2 regions of the Lysinibacillus sp. JK80 genome follow, and region 1 is predicted to be linked to the other one. Evidence: predicted binding sites of a transcription regulator. Region 1 holds the regulator's gene; the other holds the start of a gene.

Evidence for each region. The regulator LexA, encoded in region 1, represses DNA repair genes until DNA is damaged. The targets are predictions, from matches to a motif close to CGAACATATGTTCG.
Region 2: the regulator LexA is predicted to act here: its motif matches at 8,273-8,286, upstream of parE (DNA topoisomerase IV subunit B).

What each region holds. Positions count from the first base shown of each region.
Region 1 is NZ_CP058997.1:1,825,328-1,836,410, forward strand. Features, by position in the region: gene tkt (transketolase) at 1-1,882, opposite strand, end outside; gene HXV90_RS09675 (DUF896 domain-containing protein) at 2,009-2,242, opposite strand; gene HXV90_RS09680 (GNAT family N-acetyltransferase) at 2,430-2,963, shown strand; gene HXV90_RS09685 (DJ-1/PfpI family protein) at 2,965-3,498, shown strand; gene HXV90_RS09690 (helix-turn-helix transcriptional regulator) at 3,779-3,970, shown strand; gene def (peptide deformylase) at 3,963-4,538, shown strand; gene HXV90_RS09700 (YneB family resolvase-like protein) at 4,569-5,234, opposite strand; gene yneA (cell division suppressor protein YneA) at 5,231-5,545, opposite strand; gene lexA (transcriptional repressor LexA) at 5,712-6,329, shown strand; gene HXV90_RS09715 (gamma-glutamyl-gamma-aminobutyrate hydrolase family protein) at 6,437-7,159, opposite strand; gene HXV90_RS09720 (prepilin peptidase) at 7,193-7,945, opposite strand; gene HXV90_RS09725 (hypothetical protein) at 8,010-8,702, opposite strand; gene HXV90_RS09730 (PilN domain-containing protein) at 8,699-9,292, opposite strand; gene pilM (type IV pilus biogenesis protein PilM) at 9,292-10,266, opposite strand; gene HXV90_RS09740 (prepilin-type N-terminal cleavage/methylation domain-containing protein) at 10,379-10,837, opposite strand; gene HXV90_RS09745 (prepilin-type N-terminal cleavage/methylation domain-containing protein) at 10,894-11,083, opposite strand, start outside.
Region 2 is NZ_CP058997.1:699,635-710,717, forward strand. Features, by position in the region: gene HXV90_RS03660 (TrmB family transcriptional regulator) at 1-208, shown strand, start outside; gene HXV90_RS03665 (hypothetical protein) at 231-617, shown strand; gene HXV90_RS03670 (nucleotide excision repair endonuclease) at 672-1,043, opposite strand; SAM riboswitch class I at 1,247-1,358, shown strand; gene metA (homoserine O-acetyltransferase MetA) at 1,482-2,417, shown strand; gene HXV90_RS03680 (GerAB/ArcD/ProY family transporter) at 2,457-3,605, opposite strand; gene HXV90_RS03685 (hypothetical protein) at 3,637-3,870, opposite strand; gene HXV90_RS03690 (Ger(x)C family spore germination protein) at 3,875-5,074, opposite strand; gene HXV90_RS03695 (spore germination protein) at 5,100-6,644, opposite strand; gene HXV90_RS03700 (HesB/YadR/YfhF family protein) at 6,833-7,123, opposite strand; gene plsY (glycerol-3-phosphate 1-O-acyltransferase PlsY) at 7,143-7,745, opposite strand; gene parE (DNA topoisomerase IV subunit B) at 8,307-10,283, shown strand; gene parC (DNA topoisomerase IV subunit A) at 10,280-11,083, shown strand, end outside.

The sequences.
Region 1 (11,083 bases):
CAAAGCCAGTATATTTATGCCAACCGAATGATGCCCCCATTTCAATTGCAAGACGTTTTGTAACAGCTTTTGGTAGAACAGATTCTTTGTAAGCTGCGTCTTGTTTTTCGAAGCGATCCATAGATGGCATAGAAACAACTGCTACATCTACACCGTCTGCTTTTAATGCTTTTTGTGCTTCGACAGCAAGCGAAACCTCAGAGCCTGTTGCAATTAAAATAGCATCTGCTACTTCTTTTGTAGCTGGAGACACTGTGTAAGCACCCTTTGCTACGCCCTCACGTACTGTTTCAATAGAAGCGTCAAGAACAGGTAAGTTTTGACGAGATAATACAAGAACAGTTGGTGTTTTTTCTGCTGCTACTGCAAGCTCCCACGCAACTGCTGATTCATTTGCATCCGCAGGGCGAATAACAGATAGGTTTGGCATTGCACGTAATGATGCAAGGTGTTCGATTGGTTCATGTGTTGGACCATCTTCCCCTACTGCAATCGAATCATGTGTGAATACATATGTTACAGGAAGACCCATTAATGCAGATAGACGAATTGCTGGACGAACGTAATCAGAGAATACGAAGAATGTACCACCGAATACATTTAAACCACCGTGAAGAGCCATTCCGTTCATAGCAGCACCCATTGCAAATTCACGAACACCAAACCAGATGTTACGTCCAGCATAGTCGTCTGCTGAGAAATCTCCTGCACCCTTCATCGTTGTTTTATTGGAGCCAGCAAGGTCAGCTGAACCACCAAAGAATGAAGGTGTTTTCTTCGCAATAGCATTAATTGCATCGCCTGAAGAAGAACGAGTTGCTACAGATTTACCAGCTTCATATACAGGTAACTCAGAAGCAAAGTCTTCTGGTAATTCACCATTCATCGCTTTCTCGAATTGAGCTGCTAACGCTGGGAATTCTTCTTTGTATGCAGCAAATTTTGCATTCCAAGCTTCCTCTGGTTGTGCGCCTTGCACTTCAGCAGCCGCATTAAATGTATCGTAAACTTCTGCAGGAATTTGGAATGGTTCATGTGCCCACTCATAGGCAGCCTTCGTTAAGACAACTTCATCTGTACCAAGTGGTGCACCGTGAGAATCTGCTTTACCAGATTTATTTGGAGAACCAAAACCAATCACTGTTTTCACTTCAATTAATGTTGGCTTGCCAGTAGATTTTTTGGCTTCTTCAATGGCTGCATTAATAGCATCTACATCTGTACCGTCTGCCACTTTTAAATAATTCCAACCATAAGATTCAAAGCGTTTTTGAACGTTTTCTGAAAATGACTTTTCTAAGTCACCATCTAAAGAAATATCATTAGAATCGTAAAGTACGATTAATTTTTCAAGTTTTAAGTGACCAGCTAATGAACTCGCCTCTGCTGCAACACCTTCCATTAAGTCACCATCGCCACATAACGCAAATGTGTAGTGGTCAACAATGTCATGACCTGGTTTATTGTAAGTAGCGGCTAAATGGCGCTCAGCCATTGCCATACCAACAGTCATAGCGATTCCTTGTCCAAGAGGACCAGTTGTTGCCTCTACCCCTACTGTATGACCATATTCAGGATGTCCTGGTGTTAATGAATCCCATTGGCGGAAGTTTTGAATTTCTTCCATTGGTAAACCATAGCCTCCAAGGTGAAGTAAGCTGTATAAAAGCATTGAACCATGACCTGCTGATAGTACAAAACGATCACGGTTAAACCATTTTGGATTTGCTGGATTATGGCGTAATTGTTTTGTCCAAAGCGTATAAGCCATTGGCGCTGCTCCCATTGGTAAACCTGGGTGACCAGAATTTGCTTTTTCAATAGCATCGATTGACAAAGTTCGGATAGCATTAATTGCTAAAAGATCCGCGTGTTGAGTCATTATATTGTGACATCCTTTCTCGTCCTATATATTGTTCTTTTACAGTTTAGTCAACATTGCTTTAGAAAACAATGCTTTTGTTATACTATTTGCGTTTTCATACATACTTTATTGAATTGTGTCACATTAATTTAGAAATTTATTTTTTTGTGCTTGTTTTACCTTCTCAGGAGTTACATCATTTCCTTCTGCATCTACCACTTTAACGTTTTCAATCGTATCTCGCATAGTTGCTCTAAACGTATCTAAATACTCCTTGCGAAGCGCTGTTCGCTCCTTTGCTTCTTCCTCTGTTAATTGTCCGCTTTTTGCTTTAGCAGATAATTCATTAATTCGGTTAATTTTTTCCTTTGATAACATGGTTACACACCTTTCAGTACCTAGCTTAATGACCTCAGTATGCAAAGTATAGCATGGTTTCCCTTAAAATGCAGTTATACCAACCCTTAAAAACACTTCTTAGCCATTATTTACATGACTTCCAGAAGTTAGAGGTGTATAAATAATAATAAAAGGAAAAATTTGATAGATAATAGGAGGAGCTATCATGAACATCACAACACCTAGACTACTTATTCGAACATTTGAAGCCCAAGATTGGCAGGCTGTTTATAGCTATATGTCCGACAAAACGGTCATGCACTATATGCCAGAGGGTGTGTTGAATGAAGATCAGGTTCAAAATTTCGTAACAGAGAATAGCAACGAGCAAGCAAAACATTTCGCCATTGTTTTACGTGAACAACAGCGAGTCATTGGTCATCTTGTTTTCCACAAATACTTTGGCGACCATACGTATGAAATTGGATGGGTTATGAATCCTGCCTATCATAATCATGGCTATGCTTCTGAAGCTGCTCTGGCCCTATTAGATCACGGCTTTAATAAAATGAAACTTCATCGAATTATTGCCACATGCCAGCCAGAAAATATCGCTTCTTACCGAGTCATGGAAAAAATCGGAATGCGCCAAGAAGGATTTTTCAAAAAATGCATTCCTTATGGAGAGACATGGTGGGATGAATACTATTACGCTATTTTAGAGGAAGAATGGAACAATCTAAAGGTAAGAGGTGTATGAAATGAAGAAAACTGCGGTGTTATTATACCCACAATTTAGTGAATATGAATTGAGTGTTGCTTTGTCCATATTAATGCAAGGCGGTAAACCCATCATCACACTTGGATCGAATACCAAACCTATCAGAGGAGAATCTGGTTTAAATTGTATAGCTGATTTATCCGTGAATGAGGTAGAGCTTGACGATATTGATAGTCTACTATTACCAGGCTGTATGGATATTTCTACATTACAACTTGAAGAGAGCTTAATAGACTTCATTCGTCTTCTATCTGCAAAAGGAGGAATGATTGCAAGTATTTCTAGCTCCCCTTACCTATTAGCAAAAGCAGGGGTCTTAAAGAACAAAAAATATACAGTAGGACTACCTTTAGATGGCATGGAGCAGTTAGGATGCTTTGAACTTCATAACTATTCAGATGAACTAGTGGTACAAGATGGAAATATCATTACAGCAAGAGGAAGAGGTTTTATTCCTTTCGGTATTTGTTTCGGGCATGCGTTAAAGCTAAATTTTGATGAAAATTGGTATTAAGTGATGACTTAAAATCCAAATGTCCAATTAATCGGGCATTTCATGTTATTGAAAAAAGATGATGTCATTAGTAGAATGAGAACTTTTAACAAGGCTGTGGGGTGATTTCCGTTCCGTCAGCGTGCCACAGGAAAGCAAGCAGCCTGCACCGGAAATCAATTTCTCCCCTTCAATTGACTGTTTTGTTTTTCACACCAAAAAATGTCCAATTAGTTGGACATTTTTTAATTCTTATCTTACGATATATGTCTAATACTTTGGACAAAATGGAGGGATCTTTCTGAAGAACATCATCAAAATTTTAAGAAAAAAATTAGGCATAACACAAGCTGCGCTTGCAAAAGAATGTGGAGTTGTGAGACAGACCATTAATAGTATTGAAAATGATAAATATGATCCGACCCTTGAATTAGCTTTTAAGATTGCTAAGGTTCTTAATAGCCGTATTGATGAGGTATTTATCTATGACTAAATTTCACCCAAATTATATGATTACAATGAAGGACTTCGTGAAAGAACACTCAGCAATTTTAAGAAAACAAACTCAAGAAGTGTCGATACCCGTGACCAATAAGGACCGAAATACCCTCCTAGCCATGCTACAATATCTGAAAAATAGCCAAAATCCAACGCTAGCAAAAAAATATAAGCTTCGCCCTGGAAGTGGACTCTCTGCTAATCAAATTGGCGTAGATAAACGAATGTTTGCTGTACTCTTTGATGACCAAGAAATAATGCTGATTAACCCTAAAATAATGAGTCATTCCCTTAATATGATTTATCTACCGGAAGGAGAAGGCTGTCTATCTGTAAATCGACCTGTCCCTGGTTTTGTACCGAGATATGAGAGAATTAAAGTCAAAGCTTACGACATCGATGGACATGAAATTATTGTACAGTTACAGGGCTACGGGGCCATCGTTGTACAGCATGAAATCGATCATTTAAATGGCATCATGTTTTATGACCGAATAAATAAAGAGCACCCTTTCCAACTGCCAAATCATGTTATCATCGAAAGCTTTTCTTCCCTTCAGTAGTTTTTTACAAAAAAAAAATTAGCAGGAATATTATTTTCCTGCTAATCTTTCTTGGTGCTCTTGGAAACGACGATGTACTGTCGCCTTACTTACCTCAAAGCCTAACCCTCTAAGCGTTATAGAAATTTCTTCAAAGGTAAATCCACGTTTGCGTAGTTTCACAATTTCCTCTACAGGTAGATCTTTTCGCTCCTGCCCCTGCGGATTACCTCGATTCGATAAATTATTTTCTGGACGATAACCGTTTTCTACAGCACGTCGCATACCTCGTCGAATTTTAGCATTATGGATTCTACGCTGATATTCCTCTACAATCGCTAAAATTTCAAGCAGCATCGTATCCATTTCATTTAATTGGACTGGGCCTGCATCACGCATAGAAAAAACATCAGTTGCTGACTTTTGTAATAAATGTAATACAGCCATCCTTGCATTGCCTCGTCCTAAACGAGTTTCATCTTGGACAAAAAGAGCATTAATGTTCTTATCTTTTATAAAATCAAGCATTTCTAGCAAGCCTTCACGTTCTACATCATAGCCACTATGTTGATCTTTAAACACGCCCTTCACCGCATAGCCTTGCTCTTTAGCATAGCGCAGCAACTCTTCCTGCTGGCGCTCTAATGAGGAGCTTTGTGTTTCTTTTTCAGTACTTACGCGACAATAGACAACAGCCGATAGTTGATTATTTATCATTGTTCATTTCTCGCAATTTCGATAGTATTGATGGGACTGGCTTGATCACTCACTACAGGAATAACTAGAGATTTTCCCGCTACAATTTTAATATCTGCTAGTTCATTTTCAGTTTTTACAAGCTTTATCCAATCATCAGTACTCATTTTACCACGATATTGCTCGGCTAACGACCACAAGCTATCCCCATGTTCGATTTGAATTTCTGCGTAACTAACTTTTCCTGGATCAGTAATGTAAAGGTATGCTGCAAATAATAAACAAGCTCCTATTAAAATTGAGATATGTGTGTTTTTCTTAAACCATGTCATAATCATTACCCCTTTTTAAGAATGTTTGTTCGGAATGTATGTTCCCATAATAAAGCGAACAAACGTTTTTGTCAAACACTTTTCGAACCTATGTTTGCATACATGTTCGCATTCTGTTATACTATCAAATAAGAAGAATGATTTTAGAAAAAAGAGGTGAGCACTCATGAAAAAAGTTTCGAAAAGACAAGAGGACATTTTAGCTTTCATTAAGGAAGAGGTACGAGCTAAAGGATATCCACCATCAGTACGTGAAATTGGTGAAGCAGTTGGACTTGCTTCCAGTTCAACTGTTCATGGACATTTAGCTCGATTAGAACAAAAAGGCTTTATTCGTCGAGATCCAACAAAGCCACGCGCAATTGAAATTTTAGAGCCTGAAGAATCCATTCAAAAACAACAGGTGATCCATGTCCCACTTGTCGGGAAGGTTACAGCTGGTTCTCCAATTACAGCAATTGAAAATATTGAAGAATACTTCCCATTACCCGATACGTATGGCACAAGTGAAGATCAATTGTTCATGCTAGAAATCATGGGGGAATCAATGATTGAAGCTGGGATTTTAGATGGAGATTTAGTCATTGTAAAACAAAAGGCAACAGCTAATAATGGGGATATTGTTGTAGCTATGACAGCTGAGGATGAAGCAACTGTAAAACGTTTCTTTAAAGAGAAAAACCATTTCCGTTTACAGCCTGAAAATTCTTCTATGGAACCAATTATAGTCGATCAAGTTTCTATTTTAGGACAAGTTGTAGGTCTTTACAGACGTGTACATTAACGATTAAAGCAGATTTTGAGGATTATGTTCCTTCTAAGAGCATGTATCCTCTTTTTTACGCAAAAAAAGAATCCACATATGATTGGATTCTTTGTACAATGCCTCTTCTAAGCTTCCTTCTTAAATTTTAAGCTCGCTTCAATAAAGGCTGAAAATAGCTTTTGAGCACTCTCATCTCCTGCTATGGCTAGTTCCTCAGGATGCCACTGAACAGCTAAGCAAAATGGCATCTCCTCATGAACTACCGCTTCGATAATACCGTCGTTAGATTTTGCCGCTACTTTTAATTTTTCTGCTAAAACATTCACCGCTTGATGATGAAATGAATTCACTGCTATTTTCTCTTGTTCAACGATAGTCGCTAATAGATTGTCAGCAATAACCTGTACAGAATGGGTAGCTACAGCTCGACCTGATTGCTGCATATGTTGGAGTAACTTGGTACTAAAGTGATCACTATCAATATCCTGATATAAGGTACCACCTAATGCAACATTTAGTATTTGAATTCCTCGACAGATCCCGAAAATAGGCATCTTACGTTGGAATGCGGCTTCAATCAATGCTAACTCAATCGTATCTCGCGCTGGATGAATTTTTCCAAGCTTTAATGAAGGCTCAGCCCCGAATAGAAATGGGTGCACATCATGACCACCTGATAATAATAAACCGTCTGTAAGGGCTAAAATCTGGGCTGCCTCTTCTTCTACTCCAATTGGAATAATCAGTGGAATTCCACCTGCTTCAATGATGCTTTTACTGTAAGCAGCATTTAATCGAGAGGATAAATCATCCTCAACAAAGGCTGTAATACCAATAATCGGTTTCACTTGCTTCCCTCCAAATTCTTGAAAATTGCACAATTACCAAAAGCCTAGATACCAATTAATTAATACATCGCCATAGAAATAAACAATAACTGCGGCCAATGCAATAGATGGCCCAAACGGAATGGGTGTTTTTCTCCCCTGTTTGTTTTTCGATAACATGGTAATCCCGACAATCATACCAATAACTGCAGCTAAAAATAGCGTTAACAGTGTATCAATCGTACCCAGAACGAGACCAATTAAAAAGAATAATTTAATATCGCCTCCACCCATGCCACCGTTTGATAGCACAGCAATGATATATAATATGCCAAAACCAACCACAGCACCCACTAGAGAGTCCCACCACGGTGTTAATGGTGACAGCACTCGTCCAATAGCTAGCAAAGGTAAAAAGAATACTAACACCTTATCTGGAATTAGCATATAGGCTAAATCTGATACAACGATAATAACTAATAAGGAGATAAAAAAGAGTGCTACTATCAATTCTATGCCCCAGCCTAGCTGCCAATAAGCAAAGGCAAATAATACACCTGTCATTAATTCTATGACTGGGTAAACCCAAGAAATTTTATTGCCACAACCACGACATTTTCCTCCTAAAAATACATAAGACAAAACTGGTACTAAATCAAGCGCCGTCAGTCGTCTCTGACATTTTGGACAATGTGAAGGAGGATGTACAATCGACTCCTTCTGTGGTACACGTAAGCCAACTACATTATAAAAAGAGCCAAAGACAAGTCCAAATAAAAAAATAAAGATCGTATAAGCCATTTCCAATTTTATGTCCTCCTAAACCAATAGGCGCCCATACAAATGCAGTATGGTGCGCCTATCAATAAAGTTATTGTTGTTCTTCGTAATAGAACGTTGTCACTTGCACTGTTGCCTTTAACGTAAGATCTGCATCTTTCTCAAGCTGTGCCTGCTCTCCAGGCAATTTAAATTCAATCTTATCGGTTTTCATGACACGCTCTAATTGTTCAACCTCCTGTAAAAAGCTTTCAAGAGAATTAAAATCAAGCGCACCCACCTCTAATATAAAAGTAACAAGCTTTAAATTAGTTGGTAAAGAGTCCTTCGAAAGAGATGCAATCGGTGTAGTAGTCTCCTTGTTCTCCTGATCACCATTGACCTCTGCTTCAGCCTGCTCCAACATATTAAGATCATTCGATACATCTGAAGGTGTCACAGTGCCGTCCTCACCTTGAACAGTTAAAGACAGTATACGAGTTCCTGTCACCTCTTCAATCTCAGCTAAATCAAGAATAATCTTTTCAACGGCTCTTGTTGCAGGTAGCTTTTGTCTTAAGGCTAATATATTGATAGTAGGTTGTCCCTGCTCTTTGTCTAATTGTGCTAGTTGTTCTTTGACACTAGCTAATTCTTGCTGCACCTGCAATACATTACTCTCTTTTTCATTCACTTCATCCAATTTTGGTGAAAGCAAATAATAATACAGCGCAAATAAAATAGCAGCTATCAGCGCCAGTAACAAGATCATAGATGAATTTTTACTACTCGTTAATTTATTCATGAGCGTCGTCCTCCAGCTAAATACATAAAATCGATTGTCGCTGTAATGGACACTGAATATCGCGGTACTTCTTTAAATTTTTGTTGGGGTGTTAACACCCTTTGTTCACCTAGCTCTATTTCAAAGTTTGAGACAGTGTTAATTTGAGCATCTGTAAAATAGCTACTCATTAAAAGTCGCTCCACATATTTCGATATATCTGTCATCGTTTCAAAATCCACTTCAATATTCACCGAGTTCTCTCCAAAAACATAGCTACGTAAATAGGAATGAGTTGGTAATAAAGTTTTTGTTTCATCAATTAACGGTGTTACAGGATAAGAAACGCTTTGAATAAAAGTTACTGACTCTTCCAACGAACCCTGATCGACATTTTGTCGTGCGTCTAGCTCTTGCTGCAATTGATCAAGCTGTGTTGTTAATGCCTGTTCCTCTGCAGTCAATCGTGACAATTCACTTTTGGATGTAAAAAATAAAAAAAGTAAATAAGCTACAATAAGTCCCACAATGACAATCACCAAGCTATAAAAAAGCTTGGGAGAGGTTGTTCTTTTTTCAAGTTGTGGTAAGAGGTTTATATCTGGAACCATTAACGAACCTCCTTCAAAGCTAAGCCAAGCAACGTTGAAAATTCTCGCTTAAAGCGAGGAAACGATTTCTCAATTTTTTTCCCATCGACAACCCTTAGTGGTGGTTCTAAATTAGAAGCGAGTAAGTTCCCAATTGATTTCAATAGTGGGTTATCGCCAAGCATGATAATTTCATCCACTGTTTTTTCACCTTTATGTAAAGAAAACTTAAAGAAATTCATCATCCGATCAATCTCTAAAACCTGATCCATTACGACCATTTGATAATTCTCTGATTCGCCATTATAAATAAATTGATAGCTAAACTCATTCTCTTTCTTTCCCAGCCATTGCGTCATATCTACTTCAATGGTTTGATAGCGCAAAAACTCCACTTGGCCATTGGAAAAAATACTGATAGAGAGTTCATTAATCGACCATTCTGCAATTAAATATGTTTTATTAGGCATTAATAAGGACATGTGCTCTAATAAGCGTATATTACAAAGCGCACGAATATCGGCAGCTTCGGGTTCTAATGAAACATCTAACAGCATCCCTACTAGTTTCGTAATCTCTTCAGAAGGCGCAGCAAATAAGATAGCCTTGCCATCCTCGGCATCTGCATCATACACATCAATTAAAGGGTCTTGAAATGGTAAATGAATAGAATGTCCCAATTCCATTTCAGCATATCCTCTTAATTCCTGAGGCTTTACATCTTTAGGGTGCTCAAAGTTTTTTAATAGAACCGTCGTATCAGGGACAAACATACGAACAGCCTGTTTTTTCCCTGTCCATTTCATTACTTGCTCTTTAATCACCTCAAAAAGAGCTACCTCATCGATAATAGTTCCATTTTCAACGATTCCAGCTGCTAAAGGGTATTCATAGCCCTGCCACTGATTAGGCTCTGGTCCTTTCGCCACAATCGCACGCAGCACATAATCCTTCAGTTCAATCGAAACATGCGACTTTCTTTTTCTCTTAAACATGTGAAAAGACCTCCTTATCCTACTCAGTATAAATGATTTTTTCAATTAGTCATCCATTTCCCAGCCAGAAACGCAAATTTTCTTGCGCTTCTGAGTGGGTTGGGAGGACTGATTATTGCTTTGGAGTTTCTGAAGTAGACGCAGGTTTTTCTCCTGCGCTTGTTAATGCTTTATTTAGCTCTTCTTCAGTTACTTCAGTACTTGTTAATTTAAGATCAGTTTTCATATTACTAAATTTAGGGTAATTAATAGACCATACTTCATCTTTATAAGTAACCTTTGTACCACTATCTAACTTAATTCCATCTACGAAAGGTTTTAGTTCAGTATCATTACATACATTTTCTTCAGCTTTACAAGATCCATCAATATAAGCAATCTTAGCCCCCGCTAGAATATTTGATGCTTCTGCTAAAATCGCACGGTCCTTCGACTTATTAATAATATTACCAATTGCAGGTACAGCGATTGCTGCGATAATTGCTAGGATAACAATTACAGCTAATAGTTCAACTAATGTTAAACCTTTCTCATTTTTCAATAGTTTTTTATTTTTCCATTTTTTTAACATAATGAAATCCTCCTTAATAGTTTTATATGAAGTGTGTGTACACGCGCTTCTGAACATTATGGCGAAGCTGCACAATCTCGCCCAATACATTTGCCACCAGTTCCCTTGCTGCCCTTACGAATATCGTCTGCAATATGCTGTAAGGTGGCATTATCAAAATTAATATATTTTCCATTGCTGTAATAAATCGCATGCGCATTGAAGTAGTAGGTGCCTTCGATAAATTGGACATTGGCACTCTGACCT
Region 2 (11,083 bases), 1.1 Mb from region 1:
TATCTTATCGATAGATGGTCAGGAAATGATTTATGGTCATTCTCCATCTACCCAAGAGACGGCCTTTATCACCAATGATCCGGTTCATATTTATTTGTTAGAGGATTATATATGGCATGATGTGCTCATCAATCGGTTAGTAAAACGTGATGATCAGGAGTTAGAAGACTGGATTGCTAAGGAGCGTAAAGCTTTTTTCTTAGAATAGTCGTATAAGGAAGGGGAGGAACTTGAAAAAATTCGTGTTGCTAGGTTTAATGAGCCTACTAATGCTAGGAGCCTGTAATGCTACACCACCTACCGATCCACCAACGATTCATGAGCTAACGGTTGTCCCAGATAATGTCCAGAAAAATATCGTTTCTAATGACAGAATACAACTATTGCATGAAAAGGATGCTCCATATTACCTTGTTTATTATTCAAAAGGGAATGTATTGGCAAGTATTACAGCTGAGGGAAATAGGCTTATTATCCAGTTAGAAGAAGGCAGCGAGCAAAGGAAAGAGGCTCAACCCTATGTTTTTAAAATCACCGTCAAGAATCCTGAGCTGGATACCATTGATTTGCGAATAAACGGTCAGAGTACGCCAATTGATCGTATGACCATTATGTGATAAAAGAAACCGAAATCCCTTTAGAAATGAGATTTCGGTTTCTTTACGTGATGTCTAATAAAAGACTTTGTCTACGTTATATTTAGAGCGGAAAGTATTAATCGCATATGTTTCGTAAATTTCACGTTCCATTGGATCTTCTACTTCATAGACTTCAATTTTGAACACTTCATCACGATGGTTTTTCATCGGAGATACATTATCCTCGAAATGTTTTTTAATACGTTGACGAATTTTACGTGCTTTCCCAACAAACAATAGCTCATTCTTGTCATTATAGAATAAGAAAATGCCGCCTTTATCACGTGTGATTTTATGGAAGTCAATAAAACCGAAGTAAGGTGTGATTGGCACATCACCTGGTTTTAAATCTTGTTCACGTTGACGGATTACTAGATCTGGTTTTGGAAATTCAATTTTAATCAAACTATTCACGTTCCTCTCCCTTACTAAAAGTATATGGTAACATAATTACGGCATGTTTACCATAAATTTTAAATGTAGAAACCCCACAGATAGCAAGCTTAGTGTACATCAAATGACCAAGAAACATGCGCGTGAATCACAAAATATTCTATGAATTATTGATATTCTAACAAGTTCATGTTACAATTCAAGATAATTAAATAATCTTATCAAGAGAAGCTGAGGGATTTGGCCCGATGACGCTTCAGCAACCTCTAACAATCGTTAGAAAGGTGCTAATTCCAGCAAAGGATTTTTTCCTTTGAGAGATAAGAGTGGACGTGAAAAAAATCCTTCTCATTCTATCTCGTATGGAATGAGGAGGATTTTTTAATTTCGTTGCATTCTACGCAAGCAAGGTTTGCTAAAAGAGAGTGATTATAGAGAGGGGAAAGCAAGATGCCAATTAATATTCCGAAAAATTTACCAGCTGGAGAACATTTACGTGAGGAAAAAATCTTCGTCATGGAAGAAGATCGTGCGAAAACACAGCAAATCCGTCCATTAAATATATTAATATTAAATTTAATGCCTGAAAAAGAAAAAACAGAGCTCCAGTTATTACGTTTATTGGGGAATACACCATTACAAGTGAATATTACCTTTTTGAATACAGCCACACACGAGTCTAAAAATGTGAGTAAATCCCATTTGCAGCTTTTCTACACAACGTTCAATCAGATTCGACACCGACGCTATGATGGTATGATTATAACTGGTGCGCCAGTAGAAAAAATGGCTTTTGAAGAGGTCAACTATTGGCAGGAAATTTCAGAAATTATGGATTGGTCAAAAAAGAATGTGACATCCGTGCTACATATATGTTGGGGGGCACAGGCTGCATTGTATCATCATTATGGCATTGGGAAGGTTGAGCTTTCTGCTAAATGCTCAGGCGTCTATTCCCATGTGATTACAGATTTAACTGTAGATTTGGTACGTGGCTTTAGTGATTTATTTACTGCACCTCATTCACGCTATACATCTGTTTCGATTGACGAGGTTCGCAATCATCCAGATCTACGATTATTATCCTATTCAGAGGATGCTGGGGTATTTATTGTACAATCAAAAGATAATAAAAATATTATGATTACGGGGCATCTAGAGTATGATGCGACAACGCTAGCCGATGAATATAGTCGCGATGTGGCGAAGGGCATAGATATCGCCGTTCCTGTAAACTACTTCCCGAATGACGATCCGACACAAGTGCCGATGAATACATGGCGTGCCCATACGCATCTATTATTCTCTAACTGGTTGAACTACTATGTTTACCAAGAAACACCATATGAATGGGATTTTGTAGATGAAATCGAATATCATATTTAATTAATAAAAAGTCTAATTTCTTTTCTAGCTTAGAAGAAATTAGACTTTTTGATTGTCATCTTCTGTTTCCTGCTGAGGTGTTTCGTTTTTTTGAGCCTTGGATTTACGATTGCGAATAACTACCACAATCAACAAAAGTATGGGTAATAAAATGGTGAAAATAAAGGAAAAGATTGGCCAAATTTCATTATTATAATTAGTAGAATGCACAATATCTGGATGAACAATTTGAGAAAGTCCAATGACAATTATACCCATCGGTATAATAAGCGGACGATGATCCTTAATCTTCAAAATTTGTGCAAGGCCAACAACGGTCGTATAGAAATACATAAATGTACGAATATATATAGACGTAATCCACATAAATGCCATAATGATTTCTATGCGCTGTAAAAAATTCCCTATAGATATTCTTTGCGCTAAGGCATAGCTAGGAAATGTCCTTGATGCAGTGTTTTCAGGACCTAATACAAGAATCGATAGGACAATCAACGTAACTAAGACGATTCCACCAAGGATTGCCCCAATATATAGCCCTTTCTGTGCAGACGGCTGTACATTGACGCCAGTAGGATAGAGCATCAATAATACAATTAATGGAAAGGAAAAGATACTCATAAAGCGTGCAATACTATAAAACATAGATGCTTTGGTCGCTTCTAGTAGAGGCTGAATATTCTCAAATGTAATTTGAGGGGTAATACTAATGACGAAAAAAATAAAAATAAAGATAAACAATGGGAAGAGGATTTCTGCCGAACGGGCAAAGGTCTCAATCCCTAAATAAGCGGCATACATAATAAGGATACTGAACAGTAGGGCAAATGCTAATGTCGGTGTCTCTGGCATAACTTCCGTTTTCATGAAAATACCGATAAAATAAAGTAATTCTCCAGCCGAAAGAAAGGTCATAATCAGGAAACAAATCGCTGTGATTTTCCCGAAAAAACGCCCAAGAATTTTTTCATTGGCCTCGATAAAGTTTAGGGACGGTGTTTGATTGGCCAGTGTTAAAAATAATTTTAGAACCAGTAAACTGAGCAGAACACCAATGCTTGCCGCTATCCAAGCATCTTGCTTAGCGGCACCAGTAATACTCGAAGGGATAATTAAAATCGCTGTACCGATAGAATAGAGAAAGGTAACGATTGTAAACTGTCTTGAACTAATTATCTCTTTTTCCATCAAGCTACCCTCCGTTTCTCAGTCCATCTTTCTATTTTGTGAATGACACAATGTAATCCCTAATCGGTGTGAAGATAAAGGTAATCAAATCTAATGGGCTAGGAATATGGATTTTAAGGGCAATCCCCATATTTAAAGCCGTTCCAATAAATAGCAAAAAGGAGAATACAATAATGGCTTTTCTATCCTGTTGCTTTTTTAGCTTTGGAATAAAAACAAGAGCAACAATGATTGCAATAATCAAGATAGCTACTGCTAGTACCATCTCATTACTCCTCCTTTGGCTTGTTTAATAATGAATTTTGCATCGTACCTGAACCTTGGGTTGTTACCTTTACATGAACAGCCACTGCTAAATCTGGAAAAATGGAAGTCCAGTCATCCTTAATTTTTTTCCACTGCTTTGGATCTGCCCGATGTAGGGCATCCCCAAATCCAAAAACATCGACTTCATATTGCTGTTGAATTTTCTCTACTGTTTTTTCAATGCGGTCATCAATACCCTGGGCTGTTTTTTTATTAACGTAATCAATCGATTTATTTTTGGTAAGATCGATATCACATTCGACCTCTCCAACATTCTGCTCTACATTAATATGGACATCGATTTTCGGTTTCCCGTTTTTAAATGACCCTTTCACCTTTGTAGTGGATTGGGTGATTTCAGTAGACAAGGTCCCTTTATTAGGACAGGCGATGATTTCTATCGTACTTTGAATTTTGTCATTAAGAAAACTAATACTTTTGCTTTCGCTTTCAGTCAGTAGCCCTATATATTTATCCCCTTTAAATACTGCTAAACCTGTATAACGTAATAGCACAGGTGTTTTAACACGTTGCACATTTGTTTGATCTACACCTAATTTCTTATCGCCATGAACTTCAATAGCAGAAATTAACGCCCCTTTATGCTTATTGGTTAACGTATTGACTAATTCATCAATATTAACAGCTATCGTGGAGCCCCAAGCCTTTTCAGAGACATCAAGGGAATTCAAGATTTTATTTGCAGGAACTTTTTCGATGGGTGTTAGTACATTTAATACTTCCTTCGCTGTTGCTTCGTGAGACATAATGACGTCGAAATCCTTACGAAATTCATGGTCCCTTACAATTAAATCAAGTGCATCACTAATGCCTTCTTTCGCGAGATCTTCCCCTAATACAACCACTTGAAGGTGGGCAAAATAAGGTTTTCGAGCTGCAATAGTCGTCATTTTCCGAATGGCTTCAAAGATGGTCTCGCCTCTCGAATGATAGCTAACGACAGGAGAGCGTTGAGTAGAAGCTTGGCGCACTGAGACTTCACTAGGATCAACAATTTGAACTGTAATTTCATATTCCTCATCTATTTTGTCAATGCCAAATGCTACGACTATGGCCAATTCATTTAATTCACGCTTACTCCAGCAGCCACTTAACAGTATTGTGAGGATACATAGTAAGCAAATCCAGTTTATTTTTGCCATATTCCATTCCTCATTTATCCAGTTGTTATTTCCTGCTTTTTACATTGATATATTTATGTCCTCTAACAATATTTTTTTGATTGACCAAACGAGGTCGTGTAAGTAACTTTCTACGCGGGAACAGCACAAACGCATCCTTCTGATCCTGTAATACCAACGGTGCGAATGGGCTTAAATAAGGTACACCAAATGAACGAATGCTACATAGATGAAGAATAATTAGCATAATGCCAAACATTACACCGAATAAACCAAACATAGCAGCTAAAATCATTAATGGGAAACGTAGTACACGAATCGTATTCGATAAGCCATAGGCAGGGAATAGAAAGCTACAAATCGCTGTTAAGGCTACAATAATTACCATTACAGCGGAAACGACGCCTGCATCAACTGCTGCCTGACCAATAACTAAAGTACCTACGATGGATACCGCAGGACCGATTGTTCGAGGCATACGAAGTCCAGCTTCCCTTAAGACCTCAAAGGCAACCTCCATAATAAGCGCTTCTACTACTGCAGGAAAGGGTACGCCTTCCCTTTGTGAAGCAATGCTAATTAACATGGGTGTCGGTAGCATTTCCTGATGAAAGGTAGTAATCGCCACATACAAGGATGGTGCTACTAATGCTAGACTGATACCAAAGAAACGCAAGATACGTACAAGTGAGCTAATCATCCAATGCTGATAATAATCTTCTGCTGATTGTAAAAAGGATGTAAATAGCGCTGGAACGACTAAGACAAAAGGTGTGCCATCAACTAGAATCGCCACTTTGCCATCTAATAATTCACCTGCGATGACATCAGGTCGTTCAGAGTTGTAGACGGTAGGAAACATAGAGTTTTTTGAGTCTTGAATAAAATCCTCAATATAGCCACTTTCCAGAATGCCATCAATATTAATACGATCTAATCGAGCCAATACCTCTGCGACGATTTTGTCACTGGCGATGCCATTTATATACATCACTGCTACATCTGTTTGTGTCACATCTCCGATAACGCGTGATTTTATCCAGAGATTCGGACTTTTTATTTTGCGACGAATGAGCGCTGTATTCGTACGCAAGGTTTCCGTAAAGGATTCCCTCGGTCCGCGAATTACGGATTCCGTCGATGGCTCTGTGACAGCTCGATCCTTGGCACTTCTAGTACTTGTCACAATCCCTTCGGCAAAGCCATCTAATAAAATAACCGTTTCACCATTGAGAATGGCATTGTAGAGTGTTGTGAAATGCTCAATATTCGTCACATCGCCTACCGTTAAATAGGAATTCCGAACATATTGATTAATGGTTGTTATTTCAATATCTTGTTCTTCTTCAATATTTGCCATCAGTTTATCGATAACAGAATCAGAAATAGTCGTTTTATCCGATAAGCCATCAATGGAAATAATGGCGAGGCTATGGGGATCAGTTTCTCCAATCGCAATTTCACGTATGATAATATCATTACTATGCCCTAGTGATTGTTGAATGATTTTTATATTTTTAGATAGGGAAGTATACAATAAATCGTTCGTTGTATGGGATGGGGAGGTCTCGTTATTGTTAGACATGGACATGTGTTTTCCTCCTCAAATGGTCGTTCATTACCTTTAGAATGGACAATTTTTTTGAGAGATAAACGAAAGAGATATGAAAAATCTAGCTATTTGTGGCAATATCACATTCCTTGCAACTTTCGTGTGTCTTGTTTTGTAATAAATAAAAAAACAGTCTGTCCTTTCATGTATGGAAAGGACAGACTGCTTTATGTACGATAGTCGTATTGTAATTCATCATTACTTGTATCAACATCAACATGTAAATTGTGATCGTTAAAGAACCAAAGATCTTTCTCATCAATGTAATAGATAACACCATCAATTTCTGTTTGCACACCTATGGCAATAGGTTCCTCATGTGTCATTCCTAGTGAAAAGCCTTCGTGAAACGGACTTGAGCCACCATAACGTGCATAAAAACGAATTGTATCACCAGGTTCAACTTCCATTTCATGTTTGAACCATTGTAGGGCTTCATCTGTCAATGCAATATTCATTTCAAATGCTCCTCTCTTCCTACAGCCATTTTACCTTTGGTTCGGTGCCGTTTTTAATACGAGCAATATTGGCACGGTGACGATAAATAATAAAGGTAAATAAAAAGGCTACCAAGATGCCTAATGCAAAGTCACCTGTAATAAAATAATAAACGATTGCATAGATAAGCGCTACTAAAGCGGCTATCATTGATGTTAAGCTGACGATTTTTGTGATTTTTAATGTCACAATAAAGGTAATAAATAGTAGGACAAAGAGTGGCCAAGAATAGCCTAATAATACACCAGCTGACGTTGCCACAGCTTTCCCACCACGGAAGTTGGCAAAGATCGGGAACATATGACCGATAACAGCGACAAGACCCAGTAATAAAGAGTGGAGTGTAGTATCAGAGAAAACAGGAAGTGTCACGAGTAAGACAGCGGCAGTTCCTTTTAAGACATCCATCACCGTAACAATAATACCAGCCTTTTTCCCTAATGTTCTAAAAGTATTGGTCGCACCAAGATTACCGCTCCCGTGTTCACGAATATCGGTATTATAAAAAATTTTGCCTATCCATAATCCAGAAGGTATAGAGCCGATTAGATAAGCACATAAAATAATAAGTCCATTGATCATAGTTGGACTCCTTTCATTCATAGTCCATCACTTGGTACTAATAGTTTGTAACAAGTATTTTACACTTTTTCTTGCTAATCTACAATGTTATGAAGGAGATTTCATCCGAAGTCTTGAATCAATACAAAAGAGAATCTATTAGTGAGGACTAGGCTTTTAGACATAAATTTGTAGGAAGCACTAAAACCTTTATAAAAATATAGGCAAAATGGCAATTTTGTCAATCGCTCATTCCTTTGGTAGAATAGAAGTCTAACTTTATCCTGTTTAATCGCAAGGCACGAGTTAGTGTGCTTTTATTTGCAAGCATCACAACTTTATTTTGCAACTAAGTAGGCTTCAATGCGTCAAATGATGATGGAAGCTAGAAGCAGTCTGTCTTGCTCAAATACCAATTTTAAGCAACTGTTGAAGATGTTTACTATTAATAAAAAAGATCAAAACTGTGAGCAAATTTTAAAATTTTATTGGACCTGTCGCTAGCTATTGACAGGAAATGCTATTATTATTAGGATGAGAACATAAATAGAACATGTGTTTGTTTTTTGGAGGGGAATTTTTTTGACGAATAAACAGTCACCTAGCGTCTATAATGATGACGCTATACAAGTATTAGAAGGATTAGAAGCGGTACGCAAACGACCTGGCATGTATATCGGTTCTACGGATGGCCGTGGACTTCATCACCTTGTGTATGAAATCGTAGATAATGCGGTGGATGAAGCACTGGCTGGCTTTGGATCTCATATTATTGTCACAATTCATAAAGATCAAAGTATGAGTGTGCGCGACTTTGGACGTGGGATGCCAACCGGTATGCATAAAATGGGCAAACCGACACCAGAAATTATTTTTACAGTGCTACACGCTGGTGGTAAATTTGGTCAAGGTGGCTATAAAACAAGTGGAGGTTTACATGGTGTTGGTTCTTCCGTTGTGAATGCGCTCTCAACATTTTTAGAGGTGACAATCCATCGCGATGGTAAAAAGTATCGTCAACGCTTTGAGCATGGTGGACAGCCTGTCACAACACTTGAAAATATTGGGCAGACCAAGCAGACAGGAACGCTTGTTCATTTCCTACCAGATGAAACGATCTTCTCTGTCACAAAATTCAATTATGATACGTTAGCAGAACGATTACGTGAATCAGCCTTTTTATTAAAGGGCTTAAAAATTGAATTAATTGATGAGCGCGAGGAAGGCAAGAGCGATGTGTTCTTTTATGAGAATGGCATCGAGGCTTTCGTTGCGTATTTGAATGAGGAAAAAGATGTCCTTCATCCAGTAAAATATGTAGAAGGCGTACAGGATGAAATCGAAGTAGAGTTCGCTTTCCAGTATAACGATGGTTATTCAGAAACGATTTTATCATTCGTTAATAATGTCCGTACACGTGATGGTGGTACACATGAAACGGGTGCAAAGGCAGCATTGACACGTGTCTTTAATGAATATGCAAGAAAAATTGGCCTGTTAAAGGACAAGGATAAAAACCTTGAGGGGACAGATATTCGTGAGGGCTTAGCAGCGATCGTGTCTGTTCGTATCCCAGAGCATTTACTGCAATTTGAAGGACAAACAAAGGGCAAGCTTGGGACAAGTGAGGCTCGTTCTGCAGTAGATAGTGTAGTGTCTGAGCAAATTTTGTATGTGCTAGAGGAAAATGCAGAGTTATCAGCTTCTCTTGTTCGTAAAGCGATTCGAGCGCAGCAAGTGCGTGAAGCAGCTCGTAAAGCGCGTGAGGATGCACGAAATGGCAAGAAAAATAAAAAGGGTAGTACGATTTTATCTGGAAAATTAACGCCAGCTCAGTCACGTAATGCGGCAAAAAATGAGCTGTATTTAGTCGAGGGTGATTCTGCGGGTGGCTCTGCTAAACAAGGTCGTGACCGTACATTCCAAGCGATTCTGCCATTGCGCGGGAAGGTAATCAACACAGAGAAAGCCAAGCTACAGGATATTATGAAAAATGAAGAAATTTCAACGATTATCCATGCGATTGGGGCAGGTGTTGGTACGGATTTTGCGGTGGAGGATTCTGCCTACAATAAAGTAGTCATCATGACCGATGCGGATACAGATGGGGCACATATTCAAGTCTTGCTATTAACATTCTTCTATCGTTATATGCGTCCGCTCATTGAGTCTGGGAAGGTCTATATCGCACTACCGCCGCTTTATAAAGTCTCAAGAGGTACAGGGAAAAAAGAAGTCATTGAATATGCTTGGACAGAAAGTGATTTACAAAAGGCCATCAAGAAGGTTGGAAAGGGTTACATATTACAGCGCTATAAAGGTCTTGGTGAGATGAATGCAGACCAACTGTGGGACACAACGATGAACCCTGAAACACGGACATTGATTCGTGTCACAATCGAGGATGGTGCACGAGCGGAGAGACGTGTCACGACGTTAATGGGTGATAAGGTGGAACCACGTCGTAAATGGATCGAAGCCAATGTAGACTTCGGTATGGAGGATGATTCTAACATTTTAGAGAATGAATTCATCCAACAAGAGGAGGACCAAGCATGAGTAGTACAGAAAAGTTTCAAGATTTACCGTTAGAAGAAGTAATGGGTGACCGTTTTGGTCGCTATAGTAAATATATTATCCAAGACCGCGCGTTGCCTGATGCACGTGACGGTCTTAAACCAGTACAGCGCCGTATTTTATATGCGATGTTTACGGAAGGCAACACACATGATAAGCCGTTCCGTAAATCCGCAAAAACAGTGGGTAATGTAATTGGTAACTATCATCCGCACGGCGATAGCTCTGTGTATGAAGCGATGGTACGGATGAGTCAGGACTGGAAGGCACGTCATATGCTTATTGAGATGCACGGGAACAATGGCTCGGTAGATGGCGATCCTCCAGCTGCAATGCGTTATACAGAGGCGAGACTATCAGCTATTGCCGCTGAAATGCTACGAGATATTGGCAAGAAAACGGTCGAATTTGTGCCAAACTTTGATGATCAGGATATGGAGCCAACTGTATTACCAGCACGTTTTCCTAACCTTTTAGTCAATGGCTCTACAGGAATTTCCGCTGGGTATGCGACAGATATTCCGCCACATGCCTTAGATGAAGTACTGGATGCTGTGTTGATGCGCTTAGACAAGCCTAATGTTACTGTAGATGAATTGATGACGGTGATTAAAGGACCTGATTTCCCAACGGGTGGAATCATTCAAGGTGTTGATGGCATTAAAAAGGCGTATGAAACAGGTCGTGGTAAAATCATCGTCCGTGCACAAGCAGTTGTTGAACCAATTAAGGGTGGTAAAGAGCAAATTGTTATCACTGAGTTACCATATGATGTAAATAAA